Regions from separate parts of the Actinoplanes sp. CA-252034 genome, predicted to be linked through region 1. Evidence: riboswitches for the same ligand, from Rfam matches in the RefSeq annotation. Region 1 holds a riboswitch; each other region holds the start of a gene.

Region 1 (2,253 bases):
ATCGCCTACGTGGCGTGTGACCCGGCGGCCCTGGCCCGCGACCTGAAGACGTTCGTCTCGCTGGGCTGGCGGGTCGAGAGGCTGCGAGCCTTCGACTGCTTCCCGATGACCCAGCACATCGAGTGCGTCGCCCACCTGGTCCCGGCCTGACCCGCCCCGACGACGGCGTACCCGCTCAGGGGTTGGCTCTCTCGGCGGCCGCCACCGCATTGCGGAAGAGCATCGCGACCGTCGTCGGGCCCACGCCGCCGACCCGCGGGGTGATGGCGCCGGCCACCTCGGCACAGGTCTCCTCGACGTCGGGGAGCAGCCGGCGGCCCTCGTAGCGGACGCCGGCGCCGATCACGACCGCGCCCGGCTTGACGTGTTCGGGCTTGACGATGCCGGGGACGCCGACCGCGGCGATCAGGATGTCGGCGCGCTGCGCGTACCGTGGCCAGTCCTTGACGCCGGTGTGCACGACCGTGACCGCGGCGTTGGCGGTGGGCCGTTTCTGGGCCAGCAGCATGGCGAGCGGGCGGCCGAGGGTGGCGCCGCGGCCGAGGATGACGACCTCGCGGCCGGAGACCTCGATGCCGTGGAAGGCGAGCAGCGCCTCGATGCCGGCCGGGGTGCACGGCAGCGGACCGGGCAGGCCGACGGCGAGGCGGCCCATGTTGAGCGGGTGCATGCCGTCGACGTCCTTGTCGGGATCGAGGGTCTGCAGCGCGGCGTCGTAGTCGAGATGCGCCGGGATCGGGTACTGGATGAGGACGCCGTGCACGTCTTCGTCGTCGTTGTAGCTCGCGATGACCTTCAGCAGGTCGGCCTGGGTGACGTCACCGCCGAGGTGCTCGTGCGGGGACTCGAAGCCCAGCTCGGCGGCCTGCTTCTGCTTGATCCGGATGTAGCCCGCGGAGGCGTCGTCGTCGCCGACCAGGATGGTGGCGAGGCTGGGCCGGATGCCGCGGTCCTTGAGCTTGGCGACCCGGGCCTTGACGTCGTCGAGGACGGCCTCGGCGACGGGCGCACCGGGCAGGAGACGAGCAGTGGACATGTGTGACTCCTCAGCCGGGAGCCCAGGCGGTCGACTCCTCGTGACGAGCTCCCCGATGGTTCGACCATCCCTGTGCCGCCAGTCGCTGCGTGCCTCCCAGGATGCCGGACGGCTCCCTCCATCGCCCACCCGGGGTGCGGCTGTACGCCGGTCGGGGGAGGCCGCGATTGTGTGGAGGAATGGTGACGGTCCGTTCGCTCAAGTCGCGTCCTGGCCCGGCGGGGATAGACTCCAACCTCATGAGCGACTCCCCTCGACCCCGGCCGGCCTGCTGCCCAGCATCACCAATCCGGGTGATCTGAAGCGACTGACCGCGGAGCAGCTGCCCCTGCTCGCGGCCGAGATCCGAGACTTCCTCGTCGCCAAGGTGTCGCGGACCGGGGGACACCTCGGGCCCAACCTCGGTGTGGTCGAGATGACCCTGGCGCTGCACCGGGTCTTCGACTCCCCACGCGACAAGATCCTCTTCGACACCGGTCACCAGTCGTATGTCCACAAGATCGTGACCGGCCGGCAGGACGGCTTCGACCTGCTGCGCCAGCGGGGCGGCCTCACCGGTTACCCCAGCCGGGCCGAGAGCGACCACGACCTGATCGAGAACTCGCACGCCTCCACGGCGCTGTCCTACGCCGACGGTCTGGCCAAGGCGTTCGCGCTGCGCGGCGAGGACCGGCACGTGGTCGCGGTGGTCGGTGACGGCGCGCTGACCGGTGGCATGTGCTGGGAGGCGCTCAACAACATCGCCGCCACGAGGAACCGTCTGGTCATCGTGGTCAACGACAACGGCCGCTCCTACGCGCCGACCATCGGCGGTCTCGCCGACCACCTGTCCACGCTGCGTCTCAACCCGGGCTACGAGAAGGTGCTCGACCTGGTCAAGGACGCGCTGGGCCAGACGCCGGTGGTGGGCAAGCCGGTCTTCGAGGTGCTGCACGCTGTCAAGAAGGGCATCAAGGACGCCGTCAGCCCCCAGCCGATGTTCGAGGACCTGGGCCTGAAATACATCGGGCCGGTCGACGGCCACGACCATCAGGCCATGGAGTCGGCGCTGCGGCGGGCCAAGGGCTTCAACGCGCCGGTCATCGTCCACGCGGTGACCCGCAAGGGCTACGGTTACCGCCCCGCCGAGCAGGACGAGGCGGACTGCCTGCACGGCCCGGGCGCGTTCGACCCGCAGACCGGCGCGCTGACCGCCAAGCCGTCGCTGAAGTGGACCG
Region 2 (2,253 bases), 2.0 Mb from region 1:
TGGTCCATCTCGGCGACGCCCAGACCGCGGCTGGTCAGAGCCGGGGTGCCGACGCGGATGCCGGAGGTGTACCAGGCGCCGTTCGGGTCGTTCGGGATCGCGTTACGGTTCGTCACGATGCCGCTGTCGAGCAGGGCCTGCTCGGCCTGCCGCCCGGTGATGCCGAACGGGTGGACGTCGAGCAGCACCAGGTGGTTGTCGGTGCCCCCGGAGACGAGCTGCACGCCCCGCTTCAGCAGACCCTCGGCCAGCGCCTGGCTGTTGGTGACGATCTGCTGGGCGTAGGTCGAGAACTCCGGCCGGCGGGCCTCGGCGAACGCGATCGCCTTGGCCGCCATCACGTGCGGCAGCGGACCACCGAGCACCATCGGGCAGCCCCGGTCGACCTGCGACGCGAGCTCCGGCTGGCAGAGGACGGCACCACCACGCGGGCCACGCAGGCTCTTGTGAGTGGTGGTGGTGACGATGTGCGCGTGCGGGATCGGGTTGAAGTCGCCGGTGAACACCCCACCCGCGACCAGACCGGCGAAGTGCGCCATGTCGACCATGAAGGTCGCGCCCACCTCGTCGGCGATCTCGCGCATCTTCGCGAAGTTCACCTTCCGGGGGTACGCCGAGTAGCCGCCCACGATCACAGCGGGCTTGAACTCCTTGGCGCTCTCCCGCAGGGCCGCGTAGTCGATCTGACCGGTCGCCGGGTCCACCCCGTAGCTGCGCTGGTCGAACATCTTGCCGGAGATGTTCGGGCGGAAGCCGTGGGTCAGGTGACCACCCGCGTCCAGCGACATGCCGAGCAGCCGCTGGTTGCCGAACGCCTGCCGCAACTCGGCCCACTCGGCATCGGTCAGGTCGTTGATCTGCCGCTTCTCGAACTTCTTCAGGTAGGGCACCTCGACCCGGTCGGCGAGGATGGCCCAGTAGGCGACGAGGTTGGCGTCGATGCCGGAGTGCGGCTGGACATACGCGTAAGGCGCCCCGAACAGAGCCTTGGCGTGCTCGACCGCCACCGACTCGACGATGTCGACGTTCTGGCAGCCGGCGTAGAACCGCCGGCCGATCGTGCCCTCCGCATACTTGTCGGAGAGCCAGTTACCCATGGCGAGCAGGACCGCCGGGGAAGCATAGTTCTCGCTCGCGATCAGCTTCAGCGACTCACGCTGGTCGGTGAGCTCCTGCGCGATCGCGTCGGCGATGCGGGGCTCCACCGAACGCACCACATCGAGGGCGGATCGGAAAGCGACGGACTCGGCGTTCAACTCAGGCATGGGACCTCCCTATCACGAAGCGAAGAGGCCCAGGCGCACGGCATACGTCATCTCGACGGAGCCGCTCCCCGATGGTCAGCCATCCGAACGCGCCAGTCACGGCCCTCCGGAAGCATACCGCCCCCGAGCAGCCTGCTCATGCGGGTGAGCCGACCCGACGGCCGGACATCGACGGGAGACTTCGTCACACCAGTCACCGGGGCACCGCCAAAGCGACATTTGTTGATATCGTCGGCTGCCGTCGTAGATCGACGTCGGTAAGAGCAAGAACGGGGAAAATCAGTGTTCAAGCGCATTACGCAGGACACGACTGTGCCGAATCGGTCGGTCAAGAAGCGCGTCGCCACCGGTCTGGCCGTCCTGGGTGCGGCCTCGGCCGTGACCGTCGGCTGGACGCAGACCGCTGAGGCCGAGAGTGCCGTCACGCCGATCGGCACCATCACGGCCGTGCAGTACAACGGCAACTACTGCGACGACTTCGGCGCCCACGTCCGGGTCACCATCGCCAAGGGGACCGCCTCGACGCAGTACACGCTGTGGGGCACCGGCTTCATGCAGACGGCGGCCAAGGTGACGACCACCAGCGCCGGCGCGGGCACCATCGATCTGCACAACATCGGGGTCCCCGCGGGTGGACGCATCGGTGTGGCGACGATCCTCGTCTCGACGAGCTACTACACGACGTCGATTCCCGTCACCGTCAAGTGCTCGAGCGGCGAGGGCGGCTGATCCTCACGACTCCGGCCGGCCCGCACCGATCACGGTGCGGGCCGGCCGTTTCACGGGTCGACTTCACGAGCCGACGAACCCCGGGAAAGCAGAAAGGCCCACCCGTTACCCGGGTGGGCCTTTCCATACGTTGAGTCCGGCGGCGTCCTACTCTCCCACACCCTCCCGAGTGCAGTACCATCGGCGCTGAAGGGCTTAGCTACCGGGTTCGGAATGTAACCGGGCGTTTCCCCTCCGCTATGACCACCGAAACAGCAAT
Region 3 (2,253 bases), 3.9 Mb from region 1:
GTGCCACCGGTCGGCGGCGTGCGCCCGCTGCCACCGCGCCCAGCCGATGAACGCGTCGACAGCGCCGGCGTCCCACTTACCCGGGTCACGCTGAGTGAGGCGCTGCCGTCGCACCTCGTCGTCGACGTCGACCAGGCACGCCGCGATGCCGTTCAGCTGCGCCGCCGACGGAGCGGCCACCACCTCGCCGAGCGGCGATTGGCCGGTGAGCAGCATGTCCAGACCGTCGGCCTGGTAGCGCAACGCCCGCCGGATCCACGTCTCCAGGCTGCGCTGCCGCCAGACGACGTCCGCGCCGGACGGCACGCCGATCTCGTCGAAGTCGTGCCACACCAGGCCGTCGACCGGGCCGCACGCACGGACCGTGGTCGTCTTGCCGGAACAGCTCGACCCGGAGACCGTCAACAGCATCGGAGCCTTCCATGGAGCAGGTGAGCAGCCGCGTCGTCTATCAAAACCCGTGGATGACGGTACGGGAGGACGAGATCCGCCGCCCGGACGGCACTCCCGGCATCTACGGTGTGGTGGAGAAACCCGACTTCGCGCTGGTCCTGCCCCGCTGGCGGGACGGGTTCTGGATGGTGGAGCAGTTCCGGTACCCGGTCGGGCGGCGAGCCTGGGAGTTCCCGCAGGGCGGTTGGGGCGCCGGCGCGTCCGGTGATCAGACCGATCTGGCCCGGCAGGAGCTCGCCGAGGAGACCGGGTTGCGCGCCTCCTCGATGATCCATCTCGGTCATCTCTACGAGGCGTACGGCTACTGCACGCAGGGCTTCGACGTCTACCTGGCCGGCGGCCTCACCGAGGGCGAACCCGATCGTGAGGCGACGGAGCAGGACATGATCCACCGCGCGGTCACCGACGACGAGATCACCACCATGATCCGGTCCGGAGCGATCGTCGACGCCCCCTCACTGGCCGCCCTCACCCTGTACCGTCTCGGCGCGTGAACAAGGCAGAGCGGCGGGCCGACACCGCCCGCATCGTCGGCGATCCTTGGACGGTGGTCCGGGGATGACGGCTTGCCCCGGCGGCCGTGGTCGCCATAGCCTGGCCCGACACGACTGGCGCGGGTGGGTCACCACCGGGGAGTGACGTCGGGGCATCGACCGCCTGGGTGCTCATCCATCACCGGATGAGGAGCTGCCCGTGTCCACCCATCGAGTTCTGCACCTGTCCGACCCGCATCTGACCGGGTCCGGCTACGACGAGGACGGGGTCGACGCGGCCGGGGCGCTGGACCGGATCCTGTACGACGCGCGGTTCGTGCCGGACATCGACGTCGTCCTGGTCACCGGGGACATCGCCGACGACGGGTCGGCCGAGGGCTGTGCGGCCGTGCTGCAGCGGGTGGGGGCGTTCGCCCGGGAGCGTGGTGTCCCGCACGTCTACACCACCGGCAATCACGATGCCCGGGAGCCGTTCGCGAAGGTGTTCGGGAGCGCGCATCTCGGGCCGGACGGTGTGGATCTCGGGGAGGGCGGACCGGACCGGGCGGCGGTCAGCGAGGTCGGCGGACTGCGGATCATCACGCTGGACAGTCTGGTGCCCGGCTCGGTGCACGGGATCGTCAGCGACGAGCAGCTGACCTGGCTGGATGGGCTGCTGTCGCGGCCGGCGGCGGCCGGTTCGGTGGTGGCGCTGCATCATCCGCCGATCGCGATCGGCACGTCGCCGTCGATGGCGAACGTCAACCTGCGTGACGCCGGACGGCTCGCCGAGGTGCTGGCCGGCAGTGATGTGCTGGCGGTGCTGTGCGGTCACTACCACTCCCAGGTGTCGGGGTTCCTGAGCGGGATCCCGGTGTGGGTGACCCCGGGCGTGGTCACCCGGATCGATCTGACCGCGCCGTCGCATCTGGTACGTGGGGTGCTCGGCGCGGGCGCGACGGTCGTGGACCTGGGTGGCCCGTTCTCGCCGATGTTCCACGTCCTGCAGGCCCGTGATCCCCGAGCCGGCGAGCAGGTGTATCTGGTGGACTCGACGTCCGGCGCGGACACGGCCGCCGAGGAGTAGCGGCCCTCGCGGCGTCCGGGTGTGTGCTCAGCTCACCCGCCGGGGCGGTAGACATGCCAAAGTCGCCGCCGGGGCGGTAGGGGCGGTGGTCGCGCCCGGTTCCGGCACCGGGGGCGGCCGCCGTCTCCAGCGGGTCCTTCCGCGCCCAGCCGTCCGAATGGCGGCCGGGCATACGGGGTCGTCACGGTGCATGACCGTGGTGGGCGAGGGCCGCCGATCGGGGTGGGTGGTCAGGCGCGG

Evidence for each region. Region 1 has a riboswitch for ZMP and ZTP ahead of ACQPZW_RS42250 (bifunctional 5,10-methylenetetrahydrofolate dehydrogenase/5,10-methenyltetrahydrofolate cyclohydrolase). Riboswitches for the same ligand answer to the same signal wherever they lie in the genome.
Region 2: it holds a riboswitch for ZMP and ZTP, as region 1 does, so the genes downstream of both, ACQPZW_RS02310 (glycine hydroxymethyltransferase) here and ACQPZW_RS42250 (bifunctional 5,10-methylenetetrahydrofolate dehydrogenase/5,10-methenyltetrahydrofolate cyclohydrolase) in region 1, are expected to answer to the same signal.
Region 3: it holds a riboswitch for ZMP and ZTP, as region 1 does, so the genes downstream of both, ACQPZW_RS25200 (metallophosphoesterase family protein) here and ACQPZW_RS42250 (bifunctional 5,10-methylenetetrahydrofolate dehydrogenase/5,10-methenyltetrahydrofolate cyclohydrolase) in region 1, are expected to answer to the same signal.

The regions. Positions count from the first base shown of each region.
Region 1 is NZ_CP191846.1:9,368,595-9,370,847, reverse strand. It holds gene ACQPZW_RS42255 (class I SAM-dependent RNA methyltransferase) at 1-150, shown strand, start outside; gene ACQPZW_RS42250 (bifunctional 5,10-methylenetetrahydrofolate dehydrogenase/5,10-methenyltetrahydrofolate cyclohydrolase) at 176-1,036, opposite strand; ZMP/ZTP riboswitch at 1,050-1,132, opposite strand; gene dxs (1-deoxy-D-xylulose-5-phosphate synthase) at 1,305-2,253, shown strand, end outside.
Region 2 is NZ_CP191846.1:493,557-495,809, reverse strand. It holds gene ACQPZW_RS02310 (glycine hydroxymethyltransferase) at 1-1,265, opposite strand, end outside; ZMP/ZTP riboswitch at 1,286-1,375, opposite strand; gene ACQPZW_RS02305 (hypothetical protein) at 1,578-1,994, shown strand; rRNA gene rrf (5S ribosomal RNA) at 2,129-2,245, opposite strand.
Region 3 is NZ_CP191846.1:5,478,430-5,480,682, forward strand. It holds gene ACQPZW_RS25190 (hypothetical protein) at 1-411, opposite strand, end outside; gene ACQPZW_RS25195 (NUDIX domain-containing protein) at 423-947, shown strand; ZMP/ZTP riboswitch at 1,048-1,123, shown strand; gene ACQPZW_RS25200 (metallophosphoesterase family protein) at 1,147-2,013, shown strand; gene ACQPZW_RS25205 (MFS transporter) at 2,244-2,253, opposite strand, start outside.